One region of the Sphingobacterium sp. BS-2 genome, then DNA from elsewhere that is predicted to be linked to it. Evidence: riboswitches for the same ligand, from Rfam matches in the RefSeq annotation. Region 1 holds a riboswitch; each other region holds the start of a gene.

Region 1 (5,899 bases):
AACTCAAGGAAGTCAATAATCCATTGATCTATACCGCTAGGCTATTCCAAGGTGACCGAGGAAATGCGCCAGGTGAGCTCAGCATACATTTCCCAAACAAAGGCGGGATAATTGCTGAAACCATGGGCTATTGGTTATTCCCGACCATCCTGGCCTTATTAGCGCTATTGATTGGATGTTTTGCCTATACCCTGAGCATCATCTTCAAGCAGAAGAAGATGTCAGAGATGAAAACCGATTTCATCAACAACATGACCCATGAGTTCAAAACACCGGTTGCCACCATCATGATCGCCAGCGAGTCCTTGCGTGACCCTGAAATATCAGCAGATGGCAAGCGTGTCAATAAACTAGCAAACATTATCTACGATGAAAACGTCCGTTTAGGCTCGCATATCGAACGCGTGCTGAACATCGCCCGACTGGAGAAAGAAAACTTAAAAATCGAGCGCACCAATGTGCATATCAACTCCTTGGCCAATGCGGTCCTAGAGAGCATGCGCCTACAGATGGACAAGGCCGATGGCACCCTGAACATCGACATATCAGCAGGAAATGACCTGGTTGTCGGTGATGAACTTCACCTCTCCAATGTGATGTTCAACCTGGTGGATAATGCAATTAAATACTCTCAAGAAAAACCAGAAATCACTTTTAAGACTTTTAATAGAGGGAACACTATCGTAATATCCGTTGCAGACAAGGGCATGGGAATGACCAAGGACCAACAGGAAAAGATATTTGATCAGTTCTATCGCATACCTACGGGAAATATCCACAACGTGAAAGGCTTCGGACTAGGTCTAAGCTATGTTAACGATATCATCAAAAGACTGAACGGAAAAATCTCCGTTAAAAGCGAAAAAGATAAAGGCACACAATTTGAAGTAACTCTTCCTTTAAAGGACGCATCCAAGGAAGTAGCATAACATAAGAAAGAGAAAAGTATGAATCAAAAGATATTATTAGCAGAAGATGATCCTAATCTGGGCGAATTACTGAAGGATTATCTTGAATTAAAAGGAAAATTTGACGTCGTACTTTGTACAGATGGTCAAGAAGGAATGGATGCCTTCCGCAAAGAGGAATTTGACCTTTGCATCTTGGATGTCATGATGCCCAAAAAAGACGGCTTCTCCCTTGGTAAGGATATCCGTAAGATCAATCAAACGGTACCTATCATCTATGCTACGGCAAAAGGAATGATGGAGGATAAAACCCAAGCCTTCGAACTAGGTGGTGATGACTATATCACTAAGCCTTTCCGTGTAGAAGAACTCTTATTGAGAATAAATGCGCTATTAAAAAGAGCTTCCAAGGACAAAGAAGAAGAGGTATCGGACAAGTTTGAAATCGGTGATTACTTCTTCGACTATACCAGCCAGATCATCTCTTACAAAGGTCAGCAACAAAAACTTTCTACCAAAGAAGCCGAATTACTGCGCTTACTTTGTCTTAAGAAAAACGATGTCTTGACCCGCGAAGAAGCCTTGATCAAAATATGGCATGATGACAACTACTTCACCGGCCGCAGCATGGATGTATTCTTAAGTAAACTAAGAAAATACCTCAAAGAAGATCCAAACGTGGAGATCGTCAATGTGCATGGCAAGGGGTATAAGTTGTTGGTTAGCTAAGGATGGATGTGAGATAAGAGATGTGAGATATGAGATATTAGCAACACCAATGCTTGATATTTTAAACATATACAAAATCAAAATATATAAAGGGGCAAAAGTATTTTTGCCCCTTTTTTGATAGAATTCTATCCATCTACTTTTAAACCATGATTTCTCTCATACTCAAAGAACTAAAATATTGAAACCCCTCGCTTTCTCATATCTCAATTCTCATATCTAAAAATCTTTTTCCTTGGAAAATAAAAATCTTATCCATAACTTAGCCGACGCTTATAGAGAAAGGCAGAGGGACTAGACCCGATGAAGCCTTAGCAACCTGTCTCTTGACAAGGTGCTACATTCTACCCCGATTGGGAAAGATAAGCTGGTTACAGGAATCCTAGGTAGCCTTCTCTTAGCAAAAAGACTTATTGAAATTTATTTAATTTAGTAGAGAACTATATGCTATTAACAAACAATTTAGGCTACCCACGTGTGGGTGCTTTCCGTGAACTGAAGAAAGCTAATGAAGCTTACTGGGCAAAGAAAATCAGCGCGGAAGAATTATTGCAGGCTGGACTTAAAATCCGTGAAAGCAATTGGAAGACTCAAAAAGATGCTGGCATCGAACTGATCCCATCTAATGATTTCTCATTCTATGACCAAGTCCTAGACTTATCCTTAACTGTTGGAGCTATCCCGGCTCGTTACAACTCCCTTTTGAACAAAATCGATCGCCAATATAACCTAGACTTATATTTTGCGATGGCTCGTGGTTTCCAAGAAGGTGGCGTGGATGTAACTGCTATGGAAATGACGAAGTGGTTTGATACCAACTACCACTATATCGTTCCTGAATTCGTGAAAAACCAAGAATTCAAACTGACTTCAGAGAAATTCCTAAGCGAATACAATGAAGCTAAACAATCAGGTATCGAAACTAAACCTGTCCTGATTGGCCCTATCACTTACCTATTGCTAGGTAAAGAAAAAGAAGCTGGTTTTAACCGTATCGATCTAATCGACAGATTACTTCCGGTATACGAAGAGATCTTGGCTAAACTTGCTGATGCTGGCGCAAAATATGTTCAAATCGACGAGCCTTTCTTGGCTTTGGATATCGATGATGCTACAAAAGCACTTTACGGAAAAGTTTTCGAAAAGTTAGCTGCTGCTGCCAAAGGCATTAAATTAATCGTTGCCACTTACTTCGAGGCACTAGGAAACAACGAAGACATCGCTGTTAATCTTCCTGTGCATGCGTTACACCTTGACTTAGTTCGTGGTGAAAACCAACTTGACACTATATTATCCAAAGTTCCTGCTTCTCTAACCCTTTCTTTAGGAGTGGTTGAAGGCCGTAACATTTGGAAAAACGACTACGAAAACTCATTGAAAAAAATCAAACAAGCAGTTGATGCTTTAGGAAAAGACCGCGTATGGGTTGCTCCTTCTTCATCTTTATTGCATGTTCCATTTGATCTAGACAATGAGAACAATGAAGAGTCTCTACCTGCTGAAGTGAAAAACTGGTTAGCATTCGCTAAACAGAAATTAGCTGAAGTAAAAGACCTAGCTGTATTGGCTGAAGGTGAAGTGGATGCTGAAACCCAAAAACGTTTCGAAGCAAACAAAGAAGCTGCTGAAAGCCGCCGTACATCTCCATTGATCCACAGACCTGAGGTTAAAAACCGCGTTAGCAACATCACTGATGAAGATGCTAAGCGTACTTCTACTTTCAATGCTCGTAAAGAAGCTCAACAAGCTAAATTCAACCTTCCAGGATTTGCTACCACTACAATCGGTTCTTTCCCACAAACAAAAGATGTTCGTAAATGGAGAGCTGACTTGAAAAAAGGTGCTATCTCTCAAGAAGAATACGATAAAGAAATCGCTGCTGAGACTGAAAGAACTATCCGTCTACAAGAAGACCTAGACATCGATGTATTGGTACATGGTGAATTCGAACGTAATGACATGGTGGAATACTTCGGTGAGCAATTAGCTGGATACGCATTCACTCAAAACGGATGGGTTCAGTCTTACGGTTCTCGTTGTGTAAAACCTCCTATTATTTTTGGTGATGTTTACCGTCCTGAAGACATGACTGTTCGTTGGTCTGCTTATGCACAATCATTGACTAACCGTCCAGTAAAAGGTATGTTGACAGGTCCTGTAACGATCTTACAATGGTCATTCGTTCGTAACGACCAACCTCGTTCTACAACTACTTACCAAATCGCTTTGGCTATCTTAGACGAAGTTCAAGCTTTGGAAAAAGCAGGTATCAAAATCATCCAGATTGATGAGCCAGCTATCCGTGAAGGTCTTCCTCTACGCAAAGCTGATCAACAAGAATACTTAGACTGGGCTGTACGTGCATTCCGTGTTTCTTCATCCAATGTTGATGATGATACGCAAATCCACACGCACATGTGTTATTCTGAGTTCAACGATATTATCCAAGATATCGCTGCTATGGATGCTGACGTGATCACGATCGAAACTTCTCGTTCCCAAATGGAATTGTTAGATGCTTTCGCAGATTTCAAATATCCAAATGATATCGGTCCAGGTGTATATGATATCCACTCTCCTCGTGTTCCTAGCACAGAAGAAATGGTTAACTTATTACGCAAGGCAAAAGCAGTAGTTCCTGCAGAGCAATTATGGGTAAACCCTGACTGTGGTCTGAAAACTCGTGCTTGGCCAGAAACCAAAGCTGCCTTAGAATCAATGGTAGAAGCTGCCAAAATCCTAAGAGCTGAATAAGCAACATTAGTAATTTATAATAATAAAGGCCGAGCAATAATTTGTTCGGCCTTTTACTTGTTATTTATTTTATATTAGGTTTCCTTCGATTCGCAAAATAATAGATCGGCACCCCCATTAGGATCAAGATAAAGCCCGGCCAAGTATATTGTGGTTTATACAAGATCAACAACAAGCAGAATGCTGTCCCGATCAATAGATAAACCAATGGAGGAATGGGATACAGAAATGTTTTATAGGGTCTTTCCAAGTCCGGTCTCTTCCAACGTTGATACATCATCGCCAACACCGTGATCATATAGAATATCACGATCACAAAGGACACCATATCCAATAGGTTCCCGTACTGTCCGCTCAAACACAATAGCGAGGCCCAGATTCCCTGAAACCACAAGGACCTTTCCGGAACATCATTCTTGTTGTTTGGGATAGCCTGCTTCAGGAAAAGGCCGTCCTTGGCCATGCTCTGGAAAACCCTTGCCCCCGACAGCACGATTCCATTCACACATCCGAAGGTGGAGATCATCACCAACACTGCCATGATAATAGTCCCTGCACTTCCCAATAGCTTCTCAGCAGCCGCAATCGCAACCCGATCATTGGCAGCAAAAGCAATCTCTTCCCGATTCAGCGTCGCCAAATAAATATAATTGGCAAATAGATACAAGATCATCACCAAGCTGGTCCCGATTACCATCGCCATCACTACGGTCTTTTTAGCATTCTTGATCTCACCAGCCACAAAGGTTACATTTTCCCAAGCCACGCTACTGAACACCGAACCAACCATCGCGGCAGCAATCCCACCAAGTAGTACATTCCCTGAAATTTCCTTCCAGCTCGAATGGTCCAAGTTCTGGGTTGCAGACCAACCAAAACTCATGTTTCCTGAAAACTGGTTGCTCTGGATCAATAAAAGCCCACCTATGATCAGCGCCAATAGAGCAATAACCTTAGAGGAGGTAAAGACAGATTGCACGATCTTTCCACTTCGCACCCCTTTACTGTTGATAAAAGTCAGCAATAGAATGATTCCAATAGCGAGGATTTGCATCCAGGTAATCATAAAACTGCCATTTTGATAAATGGGCGGGGCATCATTCAGTTGCGGAAAGAGGTAGGCCGCAAACTTCCCAAAAGCAACCGCAACGGCAGCAATGGTACCGGTTTGGATGACGGCGAATAAGCTCCAGCCATACAAGAAGCCAGTCATTTTCCCAAAAACTTCGGTAAGGTAGGTGTACTGTCCACCAGCTTTAGGATACATGGAAGAAAGTTCACCATAACAGATGGCGGCAGCAATGGTCGCAATTGCGGTAATCAGCCATACGGCAATCAGCCAATAGCCCGACCCTAATTGTCGCATCATATCCGATGAAACAATAAAGATCCCACTTCCAATCATAGAACCCATGACAATCATAATGGAGTCCCATAAATTGAGTTTTTTATTCATAATTGGTAATTAAGTTCACCAAACGTACAAATAATTATTATGTTAATATTTT
Region 2 (5,899 bases), on a different contig from region 1:
CTTGATGGAATATACAATCCCGAATACTGCTGCCGAAACTAAGAGCAAGACAAACAAGATAATACCCGACCCAAAAGGCATGCCCAAGGAATTGACAAAGAACAAATCAAATCCTGCGGCTATTTTAACGGAATATTGAATGACTCCCCAAAGGATAAAGGCTAAGGCGAGAACTCCCCAAGCAAGGGCTTTTGCGGCTCCTTTCCAGGTTACATGAATAGATTTCCTAAAGTAAATCAAGAGTGCCAAGGCTGGAATAGTCAACAGATTCAAAAGGTGCACCCCAATCGACAAACCCATCACATAGGCAATCAGCAACAGCCATTTATTGGAATCTGGCTCATCCGCTCTCCTCTCCCATTTCAGGGCAAGCCAAAACACGATAGCCGTACACAATGAAGACATGGCATACACCTCGGACTCAACAGCCGAATACCAAAATGAATCGGTAAATGCATAGGCCAATGCACCTACAGCCCCAGCAGCAAAAACCTGCAGGTTTTGAAGCCTATTCCCTTCTGTCCTTCCCAAAAGAAGCTTTCTAGCCAAAGCCGTTATGGTCCAGAATAAAAACACAATGGTCAAGGCGGAACAAAATGCTGAACCTAGATTCATCCAAAGGGCAACTTGCTCCTTATTGCCGAAAGCCAAGTTTGAAAACAGATTCTGGATCAGAAGAAACAAAGGCGCCCCTGGCTGATGCACAATTTCCAACTTGTCCGAAGCGGCAATAAACTCGCCCGTATCCCACCAACTGATGGATTGATCCACAGTGAATGCATACAGTACAAACGCGATGATACCGCAAAGCCAGCCGAGAAAATTGTTGATTTTATTATAGCTCATAATTGTAGGTGATAAATGTTGTTTAAATTTAAAAAAGAATTATCTCCCACTTCCGTGATTAACATAATTTAACATGGAATCAGGCTGCTCTCCTTTTTCGAAAACAGCGAATTTATCGCTGGAATTTCGGGAGAACTAATAGCTTTTGTTTTACCCACATTCGGATTTCTTGCAATATGACTAAAATTTTATCCAAGCAATCTTCGAACATGTCTCGAACAAGCCTCGAATGAGACCCGAATATGGGATAAAAATATCACCTCGGTATAAACGGACAAAAGCGAATGAAATCATTCGCCTTTGTCTGTTATTTTTGCATCAGTTCTTTTATTATACTAATTTTTCAACGATCTTTTTAGTTGGTCCTGGATTACTCATGGTATAGAAGTGCAATACCGGAACGCCAAAATCGATCAGTTCCTTACATTGATGCACCAACCATTCCTCACCTACCTGCCTAACATCGGCATTGGTTTTACAAGCCTCGACCGCATCACTTAGGTCCTCAGGTATATCCAAGTGGAAGATCCTTGGTAGCGTGATCAATTGCTTTTTGGTGGTCAATGGTTTCAATCCTGGAATAATAGGAACATGGATATCATTTTCCCTACATTTCGTCACGAACTCTTTATATTTTTCTACGTTGAAAAACATCTGGGTAACGATAAATTCAGCCCCCATTTCTACCTTTTTCTTCAACCATTTAAAATCGGTATTGAAGTTTGGCGATTCAAAATGTTTCTCTGGGTAACCGGCAACACCTATACAAAAGTTGGTCTTTTCGGAGGAGCCGATATCTTCATGTAGATAAGATCCTTCGTTCATGTCCACGACTTGCCTCAACAGGTCAGTAGCATAGGCATGACCTCCAGCAGTCGGGATAAAGTCGGCATCGCCTTTTCTAGCATCACCTCTTAGGACCAACACATTATCGATACCTAAGAAGTTCAGGTCGATAAGTGCGTTTTCCGTTTCCTCTTTGGTGAAACCACCACAGATCAAGTGCGGAACGGCATCGACTTTATATTTACTCATTATGGCAGCACAGATGGCTACGGTTCCCGGTCTTTTTCTATAGGATACCCTTTCCAACAAGCCATTTGCATGTTGTTTGTACAGGTAATCCTCACGATGGTACGTCACATCAATAAAAGGAGGTTTGAATTCCATCAGTTCATCCATGGTTTGGAAGATACTTTGGATACCTTGACCTTTAGCAGGAGGTAACAGCTCAAAAGAATATAAGGTCTTGCCTTTAGCGTTCTTGATGTGATCTACGATTTTCATAAAAATATATTAAGGCTTAGAGAGAACACAGTGAACACTGATTCTTTGGCTTATCTTTCCCATTTTGGGGGTAGAATGTAGCACCTTGACTGGTGTCAGGTTGCTAAGGCTTCAGCGGGTCTAGTCCCTCTGCCTTTCTCTATAAGCGAGGGCTAATATCGTCAATAGCAAGGTAATCTCAAAATGTTTAAAGAAAAAACTTTTCGGATGACTATGAAAGCGAGGCCTTCGGGAATTGGAAAATGGAATCTGGAAATGGATGGGGTTAGGTATGATCATAAAAAAAGGGCGTCTTAAAAACGCCCATTCTATATCTAAAATATCTTATTAATCTTCTAGGTACATATCGATCAAACCTTCGGGAAGGTTCAATACGACAATCTTTTCTTCGGGGTCAATGCCGACGATAAAATCCTCGTTTAGGGGGAACATGGCATCTCGGCCATCGATATCTACGGTTGCGATAAATTGTTGCGGCATTTCTTGGACCTGTGTGATCTCGCCCAATTCGCCTTCAGTTTCTTCAATGGCGGTATAACCTACAAGATCATGATAGGTAAAATCATCAGGATCACGTACCGGCATTTTATCATTTGGCAGATAGATTTGCTTTCTAAGGAGCGGTTGGGCCTTGTCGATATGGTCCACATCTTCGAAATTGACATAAGCCGTGCTATTATTCTGAAATTTGATCTTTTCGACAAAGAATGGCACCAATTTCTTGTCCATCTCCAAGAAAACTACATCCAGATCAAGGTCCATATAGTTATCAAATTCAAAAAACAGCTGCAGTTCACCCTTCAATCCGCGGGATTTACTGACATAACCGATATAAAAACATTGATCTTTCGTCATATTCACAAATTAATTTCCAAAAATACGGAATTCTTTTTCTGTTCAGGGATTAGGGATAGCTAATCAAGGTAAAAAGGGAACAAAAAAGCCGGTTCATAGAATGATCCGGCCATTTTGAATACTTTATGAAGAGATTATCCTTCAGTTTCTTCTGTGTTTTCAGTAGCTTCTGCAGCTTCTTCTGCCTCTTCTGCAGCTGTTTCTTCAGCAACAGGAGCGTTTTTAGCAGCGATAGCAGCAGCTCTGTCTTCTTTTTTCTTAGCTTCAGCAGCTAAAGCAGCTTTCTTAGTTTCGTCTTTAGATTTCGCTAAGCCTGATTTCTTTCCTTCGATTTGAGCATCTTTACCTTCAGCCCATTTAGTGAAAAGTTCTTCAGCTTTTGCTTCATCAAAAGCACCTTTTTTCACACCACCTTGCAAGTGTTTTTTGTATAAAACACCTTTGTAAGAAAGGATAGCACGAACTGTGTCAGTAGGTTGAGCACCTTTGTTCATCCAGTCTAACGCTTTTTCGAAATCCAAAACGATTGTTGCTGGGTTAGTGTTTGGGTTGTAAGAACCTAAACGCTCGATGAACTTACCATCACGTGGTGAACGGCCGTCTGCTACTACTACGTGGTAAAAAGGTTTTCCTTTTTTACCGTGTCTCTGCAATCTGATTTTAGTTGCCATGTTTTTTCTTTATTTATGTATTCAACATATCCCCCGTTGCTACATGCAGGAGGGGACGCAAAGATACAAAGTATTATCAATTAATACAACAGAGAATTTAAAGCTGTTTTATCCTCAAAATAAGGGCTACTCCCGACCGATATTCTTGAAAAAGATTTGAGTAATCTGCTAATAATACCGATATTCAGATACTTCAAACCATAGTCATCTTATGCAAAGAATTGCTCCATTAAGGATTGTAAAGGCTTCCGCTGGATCTGGAAAAACATTTAGTCTCACTGTGCATTACCTGACACTACTGCTATCCAAAGAAAGCAGCTATCGGGAAATCCTTGCCGTTACCTTTACCAACAAAGCTACCGCCGAAATGAAAGGTCGGATCATGTCGGTCCTGCATGGCTTGGCGATCGGTAGCACAGCAAGTGACATTGAGCAGTACAGACAGCAACTATTACAGCAAAATCCACAATGGGATCCGCAAAGCATCCAGGAAAAAGCTAATCGGATCTATAGAAGGATACTCCATGATTACAGCCATTTTTCGGTAAGCACCATTGATGGCTTTTCGCAAAAAGTCATCCGAAGTTTCACCTATGAACTTAACCTCGATTCAGGTTATGCCATCGAGATGAACACCAATAAAGTGAAGCGTGACCTGACAGTCATGTTGAACCAACTGCTGGATGAAAGACCGGACCTATTGGAATGGATCATCAATTATGCAGAGCAAAAGATCGGCAAGAATGAGAATTGGAATTATAGACAGCAATTGATGAGCTTGGCTGGATTGATCTTCTCAGAAAACTTCCAGGAGTTTGATAGTTTTATGATTTCGGCTGATACCGACCGAATATTCAACTTACTCAACAAAGAAATTGACGAAAAGACCAATGCTTTTTTGGATGCTTTGGTCCAGGGAATAGAAACCTTCAAATCTGAATACCGCCGCTTGGGGGTGGATGATGCAGAGATGAAAGGCAAATCCAGGAACAAACTGGTCGCTGCAAGCAAGATCAACATAGACCCTAAAAAGGTTTCTACCTCTGATATCCAAGATAAGATATTTGACAAATTCTTGGTCTTGTTGGATAATGAAGAGCATTATTTAGACGATAAAAAAGCTGTCAGGTATGAATATATGCAAGGCATTCGTCCTGCATTGGATGCTATCTTATCCTTACAGCAGCATTTTGCAAATTATATTGCCTATCAAGCGGTGCAGACCAATCTGTATTTCTTAAGGTTACTCAAAGAAATGAGTGATCTACTGAGTCAATGGAGGAAGGAAAACTCTGCCCAGTTGATTTCGGATGCGCAGATATTACTGAACAAGCTGGGCTTGGACGAACACAGTGACCCTACCTTTATTTGGGAAAAAATAGGCAACCGATACAATTATTTTCTTTTTGATGAATTTCAGGATACCTCACGGATTCAATGGAAAAACTATAGTCCATTGCTCCTGAATGCCCTGGCAGATGCGACAGGTAAGGTTGCTGAACATTTAGTGGTGGGCGATGTCAAACAGAGCATATATCGCTGGAGAAATGGTGACTGGCGGATCCTATTGCAACAAATCGACCAGCAGGTGTCGCAGAACTTCCACTTAAATGAGGATCAAATCAAGGAATTTATTGATAACGGAACCTTGGAGACCAATTTCCGCAGTCTTCCAAATATCATTAATTTCAATAATTATCTCTATGAAAAGATCCCTAGCCTTTTGCAGGAGGTCTTGAATGATAAGGTCGGCGAGAGCTTGGGTGAAGAGGGAATGGCTTGGTGGAATGCCACTGGCAATAACAGGCTCCTAGAAAAAGCCTATGAAAACAGCAGGCAATTGATCCCTGAAAATAAGCTTCAAGCGGGCAAACCTTTGGGAAATATTGAAATCAATTTTTTCCCTGTCAGTGATGGGCGAGCAAGGAACAATCAGGTTATGGAGGCTTCCGTAGAGGCTCTATGTAGCAAGATTGCAGAATGGATCAAGTCGGGAAAATATAAACCGGCGGATATAGGGATTTTGGTTCGGAGCAATGCCCAAGCCAAGTTGGTCATTCAAGAGTTGATGCGTTTCAAGAACACAGAAAACCTCAACTTTGAGGTTATTTCTGGGGATGCGCTGAGTTTAATAACCAACCATGCGGTCAACCTGATCATTGAAACCCTCAGATCCTTGGTTTTCCAATCGGAGAAACACGTTTTACACCTTGCCAATATGGCCTACCTATTCCAATTGG
Region 3 (5,899 bases), on a different contig from region 1:
ACAAAACTTTGGAAAAAATCATATCAATTTGCCCAAAAATGAAGCTTGAAATGAAAATTAACGAATTTTAACAAATGAGTTTTTTGGTTTTTAACTAGGCTGTTTTTCCGATACTTATAATAGCAAAAACTGTACCTAAACTATCTTTTGTTTACAACATCTTTACCTTATTAAATATAATTCCCTATTTTTACGTGATTTATTATTCGGGGACATGTTAAAGCAAACACTACAACAAAAATTATTACAGAAACTTTCACCGCAACAAATTCAATTCATAAAATTGCTTCAGGTACCTACTGTATCATTAGATGCCCGCATCAAAGAAGAACTTGAAGAGAATCCTGCCTTGGAAGATGGTAGTTTGACCAACATGAACGACCCTGTCGAAGAATACCCAGACAAAGACCCTGATGACGACTTCAACATGGAAGACAATAGCTACGATGATGAATTCAGCGTAGACGAGTACATCCAAGAAGACGATTATAAGGATTATGGTGGTGGTTATGACCATGATGATGAAGATGGTAAAAAAGAAATCCCCATCGCTGTTCAAGACTCCTTCTTCGAAAACCTCCAAAATCAACTGGATTTATTAGCACTTTCTGACAAAGACTATGTTCTAGGCCAACAAATCATCGGCTCTTTAGATGATGATGGCTATTTAAGAAGACCTATCCTCTCCTTGATTGATGATTTAGCCTTTTCGCAAAATGTCATTGTCGAAGAAGATGAGGTTGAAGAGATGCTAAAGATTGTCCAAAGCTTTGATCCTCCGGGGATTGGTGCTAGAAATCTTCAGGAATGCTTGACCATCCAACTACGTAAAAAAGACCAGAGCAATCCTATTATCCAACAGGCTTTGTTAGTCGTTGAAAATTATTTGGACGAGTTCACAAAGAAACATTACGATAAAATCGAAAAGCAATTAGGAGTTAATTCCGAAGAGCTTAGGGAAATTGTAAATGAAATATTAAAGCTGAATCCAAAACCAGGTGATTCAGGTGCTGTCGCAGGTAAACAACTGCAGATTATCCCAGATTTCCATATTTCAAACAACGATGGCGTGCTGCACCTGACCTTAAACGGCAGAAACGCTCCTGAGCTTCGTGTATCCCGCTCCTATCAAGAAATGTTTGAACACTATGAAAAGGCCGAAAAGAACGACAAGAAGATGCGTGAAGCGGTTCAATTTGTTAAACAGAAGCTGGATTCCGCCAAATGGTTTATCGATGCCATCAAACAAAGACAGCAAACCCTATTGAAAACCATGAATGCCATCATGGAATATCAATACGACTATTTCCTAACTGGTGATGACAGGATGTTGAAACCGATGATCTTAAAGGATATTGCCGATAAGATCGAAATGGACATTTCAACAGTCTCCCGTGTTGCCAACTCCAAATATGTTCAGACCGAATTCGGTACATTTTTACTAAAATCTTTCTTCTCTGAAGCTATCCAAACAGAATCAGGCGAAGAAGTCTCTAACAAAGAGGTCAAGAAAATTTTGGAAGAATGTATTGCTAACGAGGATAAGAGAAAACCGCTAGCCGATGAAAAACTAACCGAGATCCTCAAAGAAAAAGGTTATTCCATCGCGCGTAGAACAGTAGCTAAATATCGTGAGGCCATGAACATCCCTGTTGCTCGATTGAGAAAAGAGTTATAATTTTTTTTATTAGATACTTGCATATTAAAATATAATCTACTAAGTTTGTAGAGTATTCAGAATTGCAGATGCAATACCAACCGAGTGACAGACACCGCGGTGGTAAATCGATACGGGCGACAAGCCAAAATAAACGAATATTGCAAGGTCTTTTAAGACTCCTCTGAATGCAATTATGGTTAAACCCTTTAAACATTAATTGTATGTCGAACACAACAAAACCCTTACATCAGCATTTAGTGGAGAAATTCCACCACTATTCCACCAACGAATTAGTCGTATTAAACAATGATTTGGTAAAATCCAATTGGGGAGCCAACAAAACTGCTTTCAGGACGGCTTTGATATCCGCATTATCCAATCGTGGTATCGACCTTTCAGCCATCATCAGCACCGAAGACGGCTTCACCCAAATCCAAAGCGTCCCAGTAAAATTGGCTGAAAATAAATTAATTCCGATTTGCTGAAAATAGATTTGAGATATGAGATGTGAGATGTGAGATGTGAGATAGTAAGGTTATTAACCTAGCACTCATAACTCACATCTCAATACTAATAAATGATATAGCAAAGTTAATATCTCAATACTCATATCTCACATCTCAATACTAATTCATATCTCAAATCTCAATACTCTCTAATACCTACTAATTGCATACAATGCAAAGGTTCCTAGCCAATGGCTTCCCATGTAATCATCTTCAGCGCTTAGATTAGGGATAGAAAAATTAAAATGCGCTATACTATTGCTTTTTAAGTGGCCTAGACTTGGATCTATTTTGCTGATACCTACTAAGCATGCAGCACGGCTATAATTGAGGCCATCCAAATGAACCAATTTGCCATCGCTCCTATCTTTCACAATAGCAGGTTTTAGTTCAAAGGATTGATCAAACAAACCTGGCATAAATCCTTTCAACCACGTTACATATTCATCCTTAGGTATCAATTTACTCATCAAATAGGCCTCCTCTAAGCAAGGAGAAAGAAAATCATAACCACTTGGCTCATACGCAAGATCACAGTTCTTATCATTCTTGAACAAACGCATTGCGTTTTCTTGGATTGACTTTTTAAAAGCTTCATCCCCTACTGCATTGGCGTAATCCAAAGAAAGTGATAAACTAAAAGCAGAATTATCATGTTGTCCAGCACGAATGGGATAAACCAATTTTGGAAGATATTCTATATAGCGTTGTACCAATAGATCCACAAAAGGCTGTAAAGCTACTTTCCATTTTTTGCCATCTTCATCATTCCACCCTGCCAATTCCTCCTGCAACTTAAACAGCCAAGCCCAACCGTAAGTCCTTTCGAAACTTAAATTGTTTTTATCATTGAAAAAGGCTATTTCCGTTTGCACATTTTCAGGCGTGATATGGGCATTTAGGACTTGCCTCATTTTTCCATCTTTATCCAGTTCAGGAAAAGTCTTCAGCAATTTAATTACGGACCAATACCCATGTACAGAAGAATGCCAATCAAAACAGCCATAAAAAACTGGTCTAAGGGCTTTTGGCGACTTAAGATCAGAGTCAGAACCCAATACTTGCCCTAATTTATTAGGATATTCCACTTCAATACAATGGGTTGGCATAGCATAAATTTGCTGCGCTAATTCGAAAGACAATTTCACATCTTCCAATGGCACTTCATCTTGCTTTTTGGGTACATTATTACATGCTTGGAACAAAAGAACTACAAGCAAAAAGATGTTTGAACATATTATTTTCATACTAGTAAAATTGGCAATATATTTGAGTTATAAAAATAACATTTATAAACAATAACAATCTACAATATGAACATTAGTGACTTAATTTCAGGAAGCATTGGTTCACAGGCTACTGAAGGAATATCAGAAAAATTAGGACTTGATAAAAACCAAACCCAATGGGTGGTTTCAGCAGCTATCCCATTGATGATGTCTGCCTTGAATTATAATGCCCAAAAAAGCCCAGAACAGGCTCAAGGCATTCAAAATGCATTGGATAAACACTCTGGTGGAATCTTCGATAACTTAGCTGGCTTATTTAATCAAGGACCTTCAGAGGATGAAGACAAAATTGTAAACCACATCTTTGGTAGAAATACCGAAACGGTAAAACAGTCCCTTTCTGAAAAATCTGGTATTAGTATGGGAAAAATTGGGGGTATTTTAGCCCTATTGGCACCATTGGTAATGGGTTATTTAGGCAAAAAGAAACAAGCTGACGCTGGAACAGGCGGCGGAGGAATTGGCGACCTATTAGGAAGTATCCTAGGAGGAGGCTCTTCTAATGCTTCTGGAGGTGGAATCGGTGACTTGATCGGAAGCGTATTAGGTGGAGGCGGCTCTAGCCCTGCTAGCTCTTCTCAACCTAATATAGCTGGTGGATTAGGCGATCTAGTCGGACAGTTCTTTGATCAAAAGAACGACAACAATGCAAAAGGCAATATCTTAGATAGCCTTGCTGGTATGTTTGGAAAATAATCGAATAAAATACAACCATAAAGGGATTGGTCAGATTGATCAATCCTTTTTCTATTTTATTCCTTCCGATGTTGAAAACGATTATATTTACACATGCAATCTAAAATAAGTTTCAAAAACGATTATAGTGAGGGTGCTCACCCCAATATCTTAAATCTCCTTATCCAAACCAACCTCGATCAAGAAACAGGCTATGGAGAGGATAACCTAAGCATAAAAGCAAAATCTTTCATCAAAAGAAGCATCAATAATCCCGATGCTGAAATCTATTTTGTTTCTGGAGGAACCCAGGCGAATATGCTGGTCATCAGCCATCTCCTTAAACCTTATGAATCAGTTATTGCTGCTGATACCGGACATATCGAGGTGCATGAAACTGGAGCTATTGAAAACACAGGACATAAAATCAATTGTATTCCCAATCAGGATGGTAAAATAGCTGTTAAAGGAATCCAAGCTGCGCTAGATTACCATACCGATAACCACATGGTCAAACCGGCTATGGTTTATATCTCCCAATGCACTGAAATTGGAAGTATCTATAGTAAAGCTGAATTAGAGGAAATTTCCCAATTTTGCAAATCCAATAACTTGTTATTGTTTGTAGACGGAGCTAGGCTGGCTACAGCGTTGACCTCATCCCATGCCGACCTAAACATCGAAGAATTGGCTAATCTTGCCGATGTATTCTACATCGGTGCCACAAAAAATGCCGGCTTATTAGGTGAAGCCATTGTTTTCAAAAACAAGGAACTTGCTCAGGGTTTCGACTATTATATCAAACAAAAAGGGGCATTAATGGCAAAAGGTAGAATCTTAGGGGCTCAATTCTATGCCTTGTTTGAGGACAATCTATTTTTTGACCTAGGAAAACATGCCAATCAAATGGCGGCAAAATTAGCAAATGCTTTCCAATCCAAAGGCTATGAATTCTCTAGTAACCCGGTCAGCAACCAGATCTTCCCGATTCTCCCTTACCCTATTATCAAAGAACTCCATAAAAAATATGAATTCTATGTATGGCAGAAGTTAGATCAAGATAAGGCAATAGTACGCCTTGTGACTTCTTGGGCTACTCCAGAGACAACAATTGATCAGTTTATCGCAGATCTTCCGCAAGCATTTTAGGTTAAATAACCTGAATTCCTTATTTTAGGAAAACACCCCTAAATCTAGACTATGACTGTAGAAGAATTTGTGATATTGGTAGATCAACAGGATAATGAAATTGGCCAGATGGAAAAACAAGAGGCCCATCTTCAAAACAAAAAACATCGTGCTTTCTCCGTATTTCTATTAGACGAACAAGGAAATCTGATATTACAACAACGTGCCGATTCAAAATACCATAGCCCCGGTCTCTGGACCAATGCCTGCTGTGGACACCCTAGGCCTCATGAATCAACCATTGATGCCGCCAAAAGAAGGACCTTCGAGGAATTAGGAATCCATATCGATATCCAAGAGGTATTCCAATTGAGCTATGAAGAACATCTAGAAAATGGACTTTGGGAAAATGAATTCGACCATATTTTCATTGGAAAGTTCAGCGAAAACATCCCAAACCCAAACCCAGACGAAGTTCAAAACCTAAAATACATCAGTGTAGAAAAAGTTGAAAATGACCTTAAAGAAAACCCTCAAGATTATACCTTTTGGTTTAAATTGATATTTCCTCGGATAAAACAGATGTTAGTAAGACAGTAGACATAAGACACTGCATAACTCCTACTATGCTCAATCCAAAT
Region 4 (5,899 bases), on a different contig from region 1:
AGGCCTTTTCTTATTATACGTATATTTTAATACGTTGTTAATCGTTGAATTTCCGTTTTTGTCGGCTATATAACATGTATATAGCAACGGTTAAAACAATAATTCCGATTATTAAATACGGTAATGCAGATCCCTCACTCGTGCTAGCGTTGGTGTTGTCCTGTGCAAACAAACCAATAGATACTGCATTTAGTAGTACTAACACATTCCACTTTCTCATGATCAATTGATTTTTAAGTTTATATAATAATATGCGAATAATATAATGCAAAAACCATGACAAAGCAAATGTATTAACAATTATTTAACCTATTGAATGCCAAAATCTGTTAATGTAATGATAATGTTACCTTTAGAATGCAAATATTATCCGCTTCCAGGCTTTATTTTTCTAAAAAACAAAAACTTTCAGAAACAAAACATTTTTGTGGGATGCTCTTCCATGCTTTATGACCTAAAATGAAAGCGTTGCAGAATAAAAAAAGTGTTAATCCTTTACAGGAAAAACACTTTCTATCTTAATTTAAAATGGAATTAAATGATTTCAGCCAAGAAATTTCCTTGTTGATGGATAATCTCTCGCTTTGCAATGATTTCTTGGAGATTAATGGTTCCAATCACATATTTGTGATCATCACTATAGAATCTTTCTGAAATACTGATAAACTCAATATTTTCCAATACATCTTCGTCCTCATAGCGGAAATAAGCTTTTAGCGCATAATCAGTTGAATATTCAACCTGTTGAGCCTCTAAATGTTTCTTGTACTCATATTTGTAATCATATCTTAATGCAGCAATATCAGATAGCACAGCAGATCCTGTTGGGTGACCGCCAGCTCCTTTTCCATAGAAAAATTGCTCATCCGCAAATGCAGCTTTTACCAATACACCATTGTATTCATTTTCTACATTTCGCAATATATTGCCTTTAGAAATGAATTTAGGGAGTACATAAAGCACAACCTGATTATTAGTGATTTCTTTAGCTAAAGGAATCAACTTGATTTTGTAGTTTTTCTCTCGTGCATATCGGATATCCGCATTCCCTAAGGTATCAATCCCTAAGTTAAGGATCTCATCTGGGTTGATATAAATGCCATAAGCGTGGGAAGCTACAATAGCCAATTTGTATTTTGGATCATATCCGCCAACATCCAATGTGGGGTCCGTTTCTGCAAAACCCAACTCCTGCGCTTTTTTCAAAGCCTCATCATAGCTTTGGTTTTCGTTGAAGATCTTGGAAAGAATATAGTTGGATGAACCATTGAAGATACCGCTTACAGAGTGCAAAAGCTCATTGTCATAGTATTCTTCCAGGTTTCTGATAATAGGGATACTGCCACACACAGCGCCTTCATACAATAGGGAAGTGCCATGTTGGTTTTGGATCTCGGTCAATTCCTCTAAATGGGTGGCAATCATTTTTTTATTGGCAGAAACAACATTCTTTCCTGTTGTCAGTGCTCTTTTTGTAATCTCAAAAGCAGCTTCGGCATCATCGATCAATTCCACCACGGTATTGATTTCAGGATCTTCTAGAATAGCATTGGCATCTGTGGTAAACAATTCCGCAGGCAAGGTCCTTTTTTTGTCTGCGTTTTTGATAACAAATTTCTTGATTTCTAAGTTTAGGTTCTTTGTCTTTATGATATCGTATAAACCTTGTCCCACCACACCAAATCCAAACATCCCGATGGTAAGTTTCTTACTCATTATTCTTTAATTAAATTTAAGTGATTTTCTGCTTTTGTATTATGTTTCTCAAGAAAGTTGCCTATAACTTGAGTCAGGGTTTTAGTTTCGATCAAGAAGCCGTCATGTCCAAAAAAGGAGTGCAGTTCATAATATTCCGCATTAGGAATATGCTTCGCGATGAATTCCTGTTCCTGAGGAGGGAATAGCACGTCCGATGGAATACCAATGATCAGGGTATTTACCCCTTCAATGGAATTTAGTACTTGTTCCACCTGACCACGGCCTCTGCCTAGATGATGGCTATCCATCGCCTTGGTCAAATACCAATAGGAAAAGGCATTGAATCTTCTGACTAATTTATCGCCTTGGTAGGCTTGGTAGGAGGATGCCTTGTAAGCATCCGTTTTATCATGGTCCGATTCCACTTGGGTCGTTCCATAGGCATTGTAAGTCCTATAGGACAATAATGCCATACTGCGGGCCGCCTTTAGACCATTCAAGCCGGCATCATCCTTTTTCTCTTTAAAACTTGCGTCTGCTTCGATAGCTAGGCGTTGGCTTTCATTGAATGCGATTCCCCAAGGCGAGAAAAACGCATTCGTGCCGATGGCTATTAGATTATGGATCTTTATGGTTTTGGATACGGTCCATTCCAAAGCTTGTTGACCGCCTAGAGATCCTCCAATCAAGGTGTTGATCTCTTGGATCCCTAGATGATCAGCTAATAGTCCATGTGCTTTAACAATATCTCTAATCGTGAATTGAGGGAAGTCTGAATAATAGGGTAGGTTGGTGTCAGGATCAATGGATAGGGGATTCGTCGTCCCATAATGTGAGCCCAATACATTGGCACAGATTATAAAATAATCCTTATCATTAAATAATTCATTCTCGCCAAATAATCCTGGCCACCAGTCAAAAACATCTGAATTTGCAGTCAAGGCATGGCATACCCAAATCACATTGGACTTATCCTCATTTAGCTGACCATAACTATGGTAGGCTATCTGTAGATTTGCCAGTTTTTTTCCACTCTCTAATTCGAAGTCTTGGCTATATCCGAAAGTCTTTACACTCATTCTCTTTAATTATCTTCCTCCTAAAAAATCAGTTAAGCCCCCACTTACTTGATTTTGTCAAATGCTTGTGTTAAGTCTGCTTTAATATCGTCGATGTGCTCGATACCCACCGAAAGCCTCAATTGACCTGGAGCTACTCCAGCTGCTTTCTGCGCTTCTGCACTCAATTGTTGGTGTGTCGTTGCCGCAGGATGGATAATCAAGGATTTCGCATCTCCTACGTTCGCCAAATGGCTGATCAATTCCAATGAATCGATGAACTCATTCGCCTTATCAACTCCACCTTTGATGGTGAATGATAATACCGCACCATATCCGTTTTTCAAATATTTTTGTGCATTCTGATGGTACGGGTGGTTTTTCAATCCTGGGTAGCTTACTTGCTCAACTTGAGGATGTGCTTCCAACCATTGTGCAATTTCCAAGGTATTGTCAACATGGCGTTGTACACGTAGCGACAAAGTTTCCAGACCTTGCACCAAAAGCCATGAGTTAAATGGAGATAGGGCAGGACCGAAATCTCTTAATCCTTCAACGCGAGCGCGGATAGCAAATTGAATGTTTCCAAATGGTCCACCTTCACCGAATACATCGGAAAATACTAAACCATGGTATCCTTCAGAAGGCTCCGAGAATTGTTTGAATTTACCATTCCCCCAGTTGTAGTTTCCACCATCGATAATCACACCACCAATACTAGTTCCGTGTCCACCGATCCATTTTGTTGCCGATTCCACCACCACGTTAGCACCATGCTCCAATGGTTTGAACAAATAACCGCCGGCACCAAAAGTATTGTCTACGATCAATGGTAGGTCATGTTTCTTAGCAACCGATGCGATGCGTTCGAAATCGGGGATATTGTAACTAGGGTTCCCAATCGTTTCCACATAGATCGCTTTTGTTTTATCGTCGATCAATGCTTCAATTTTATCAGGATCTGAATCCTCAGCAAATCTTGCTTCAATGCCTAATCTCTTAAAAGAAACCTTGAACTGATTGTAAGTACCGCCATATAGATTGGATCCTGAAACAAAGTTTTCTCCGGATTCAAGGATATTGGTCAAAGCTAGGAATTGGGCTGCCTGTCCTGAAGAAACAGCAACCGCTGCAACACCACCCTCTAAAGCTGCGATACGTTTTTCGAAAACATCCGTGGTAGGATTCATGATCCGGGTATAGATGTTACCAAATTGCTTCAAGGCAAAAAGGTTTGCTCCATGTTCTGCATTTTCAAAAACGTATGAGGTAGTCTGATATATAGGTAATGCTCTTGATCCAGTTGTAGGGTCTACGTCTTGACCTGCGTGCACTTGTAGTGTTTCAAATTTAAGATTCTTGTTGTCTGCCATTTTTATGTTGATTATAGATGTTAGTAAATTGAATAGATGATTCTCTCCTTGCTGTGTTTCTGGTCGTCGGTACTAAATTTTTGCACTAGTGCTTAGTGCTTGAACATAGGGACGACTATCGCATTCGGGCAATGCAAATAATACAGCTGGAAATAAATTGAATACTGGAATCTGTTGCTGGTTTTCCAACAAGATATACTAATTCCGATTTTGAAAATTTTGAAGTCATAGTCTATTTCATTTATATGCTCCTGGGCTTTATTGCCTCGGACAGGAATTGGCACCTTTTCAATCCTTATTGAAGGTTGCCAGTGGGTCATTGAGCCAGTCTCTCGCCACTTCTTTATAAATCAAGACCATCTTTTTAGAGAGGTAATGATTAGCGTACCACTATCGAAGTACTCCGCAAATATAGTTCACGAAATTTAATTTTGCAATCTTTTTCTGAAAAGTTTATTCTTTGGCATCCCACAAAACTAAATTTCCCTATAAAGACCAGGGCTTCAACCTTTGTTAGTCCCTTCTCTAACGTCGGTTGAAGCCCCAATTTTTTTCTGATATGTTTTTCCGATCAACTAAAAAGTAGTTGTCTTCGCATCACGCATTTGTATAATTTTATCCACTACATATCTTGTATTTCCTCGCCAAGGCAAAACACCATGATATTCCTTGTAGTGTAGGTCGAAAGCTTTTCCGCTATTCAGTTCCAAGATATGGAAAACTGAATCGTTTTCAATGGAAAATTCAAACTCATTGCTCGACAGCCCAGTGCCGGTCTTCTGCGAACGAATGCCCTCTTGGATAAGCTTACCTTCATAAGTCTTGAATAAATTTCCCTTTTTTACCGCATAATTCAAAACCCCAGATTTAACGCCTTCTCCAAATACAAAATAATATTTGAAATAAACAAATCCAGCAAAGGCTAGAAATAGGATGAGTAAAAACCAGCTAATGAATTTTTTGAACTTTGAACCCTTAGTGCTAGGTTGTTGGTTTGATGTTTCCATTTTTTTTGATTCAGTTTCTATTTGGTAACAAAAAGAATACCTAAAAATAAAAAAGGTTGGCGAATTTTCATTGCCAACCTTATATTTTTTTTAACCTAGTAGCTGCATCTCTGCATCTATGGCTGCTTTGGTTTTATCACTTACCGGAACCAATGGCAACCTAACATGGTCTTTGCCAATGCCTTTCTTTTCCAAGATGTATTTTACACCAGCTGGATTTCCTTCAATGAAACAAAGGTCAATGATCTTCAATAATTCCAAATGAATGGCTCTGGCCTCCACATAATTTCCTTCGCGGCATAAATGAGCCAAGGCAGAAACTTTGGTTGGGTAGGCATTGCCAACCACCGAAATAATTCCAGCGGCACCCATCGCCATCATCGGCAATGTAACAGGATCATCCCCAGAAATCAACAGGAATTCCTTGGGTTTGTCACGAAGGATCTCACTGAATTGCGCAAAATTCCCTGAGGCCTCTTTGGTTGCCACGATATTCTTGAAATCCTTTGCCAAACGTACTGTGGTCGCCGGACTGATATTGCTGCCTGTACGTCCCGGTACGTTATACAGGATGATAGGAAGCTTGGAAGCCTCCGCAATCGCTTTATAATGCTGGTAAATTCCTTCTTGCGTAGGTTTATTATAGTATGGAGAAACCGAAAGGATTGCCACATAATCCAGGACTTCGAAGTTCTTGATCTGTTCAACAATTTCATAGGTATTGTTTCCGCCAATACCAGCTACCAATGGAATACGTTTATTG

The links. Region 1 has a riboswitch for S-adenosylmethionine ahead of metE (5-methyltetrahydropteroyltriglutamate--homocysteine S-methyltransferase). Riboswitches for the same ligand answer to the same signal wherever they lie in the genome.
Region 2: another riboswitch for S-adenosylmethionine. It lies ahead of ACK2WI_RS16460 (methylenetetrahydrofolate reductase); the one in region 1 lies ahead of metE (5-methyltetrahydropteroyltriglutamate--homocysteine S-methyltransferase).
Region 3: another riboswitch for S-adenosylmethionine. It lies ahead of ACK2WI_RS06750 (5-oxoprolinase); the one in region 1 lies ahead of metE (5-methyltetrahydropteroyltriglutamate--homocysteine S-methyltransferase).
Region 4: another riboswitch for S-adenosylmethionine. It lies ahead of ACK2WI_RS09620 (O-acetylhomoserine aminocarboxypropyltransferase/cysteine synthase family protein); the one in region 1 lies ahead of metE (5-methyltetrahydropteroyltriglutamate--homocysteine S-methyltransferase).

What each region holds. Positions count from the first base shown of each region.
Region 1 covers NZ_JBIXGO010000012.1:63,969-69,867, forward strand. Annotated here, with positions in the region: gene ACK2WI_RS05185 (sensor histidine kinase KdpD) at 1-929, shown strand, start outside; gene ACK2WI_RS05190 (response regulator transcription factor) at 948-1,637, shown strand; SAM riboswitch class I at 1,908-2,006, shown strand; gene metE (5-methyltetrahydropteroyltriglutamate--homocysteine S-methyltransferase) at 2,082-4,391, shown strand; gene ACK2WI_RS05200 (APC family permease) at 4,456-5,847, opposite strand.
Region 2 covers NZ_JBIXGO010000021.1:65,113-71,011, forward strand. Annotated here, with positions in the region: gene ACK2WI_RS16455 (DUF2723 domain-containing protein) at 1-846, opposite strand, end outside; gene ACK2WI_RS16460 (methylenetetrahydrofolate reductase) at 1,177-2,133, opposite strand; SAM riboswitch class I at 2,181-2,281, opposite strand; gene rimM (ribosome maturation factor RimM) at 2,461-2,988, opposite strand; gene ACK2WI_RS16470 (30S ribosomal protein S16) at 3,123-3,659, opposite strand; gene ACK2WI_RS16475 (UvrD-helicase domain-containing protein) at 3,871-5,899, shown strand, end outside.
Region 3 covers NZ_JBIXGO010000015.1:81,693-87,591, reverse strand. Annotated here, with positions in the region: gene rpoN (RNA polymerase factor sigma-54) at 215-1,678, shown strand; SAM-I-IV-variant riboswitch at 1,726-1,820, shown strand; gene ACK2WI_RS06750 (5-oxoprolinase) at 1,882-2,145, shown strand; gene ACK2WI_RS06745 (DUF2891 domain-containing protein) at 2,316-3,413, opposite strand; gene ACK2WI_RS06740 (DUF937 domain-containing protein) at 3,480-4,151, shown strand; gene ACK2WI_RS06735 (threonine aldolase family protein) at 4,245-5,279, shown strand; gene idi (isopentenyl-diphosphate Delta-isomerase) at 5,331-5,858, shown strand.
Region 4 covers NZ_JBIXGO010000017.1:185,092-190,990, forward strand. Annotated here, with positions in the region: gene ACK2WI_RS09610 (homoserine dehydrogenase) at 535-1,716, opposite strand; gene metX (homoserine O-acetyltransferase) at 1,716-2,777, opposite strand; gene ACK2WI_RS09620 (O-acetylhomoserine aminocarboxypropyltransferase/cysteine synthase family protein) at 2,822-4,129, opposite strand; SAM riboswitch class I at 4,368-4,481, opposite strand; gene ACK2WI_RS09625 (hypothetical protein) at 4,705-5,136, opposite strand; gene dapA (4-hydroxy-tetrahydrodipicolinate synthase) at 5,227-5,899, opposite strand, start outside.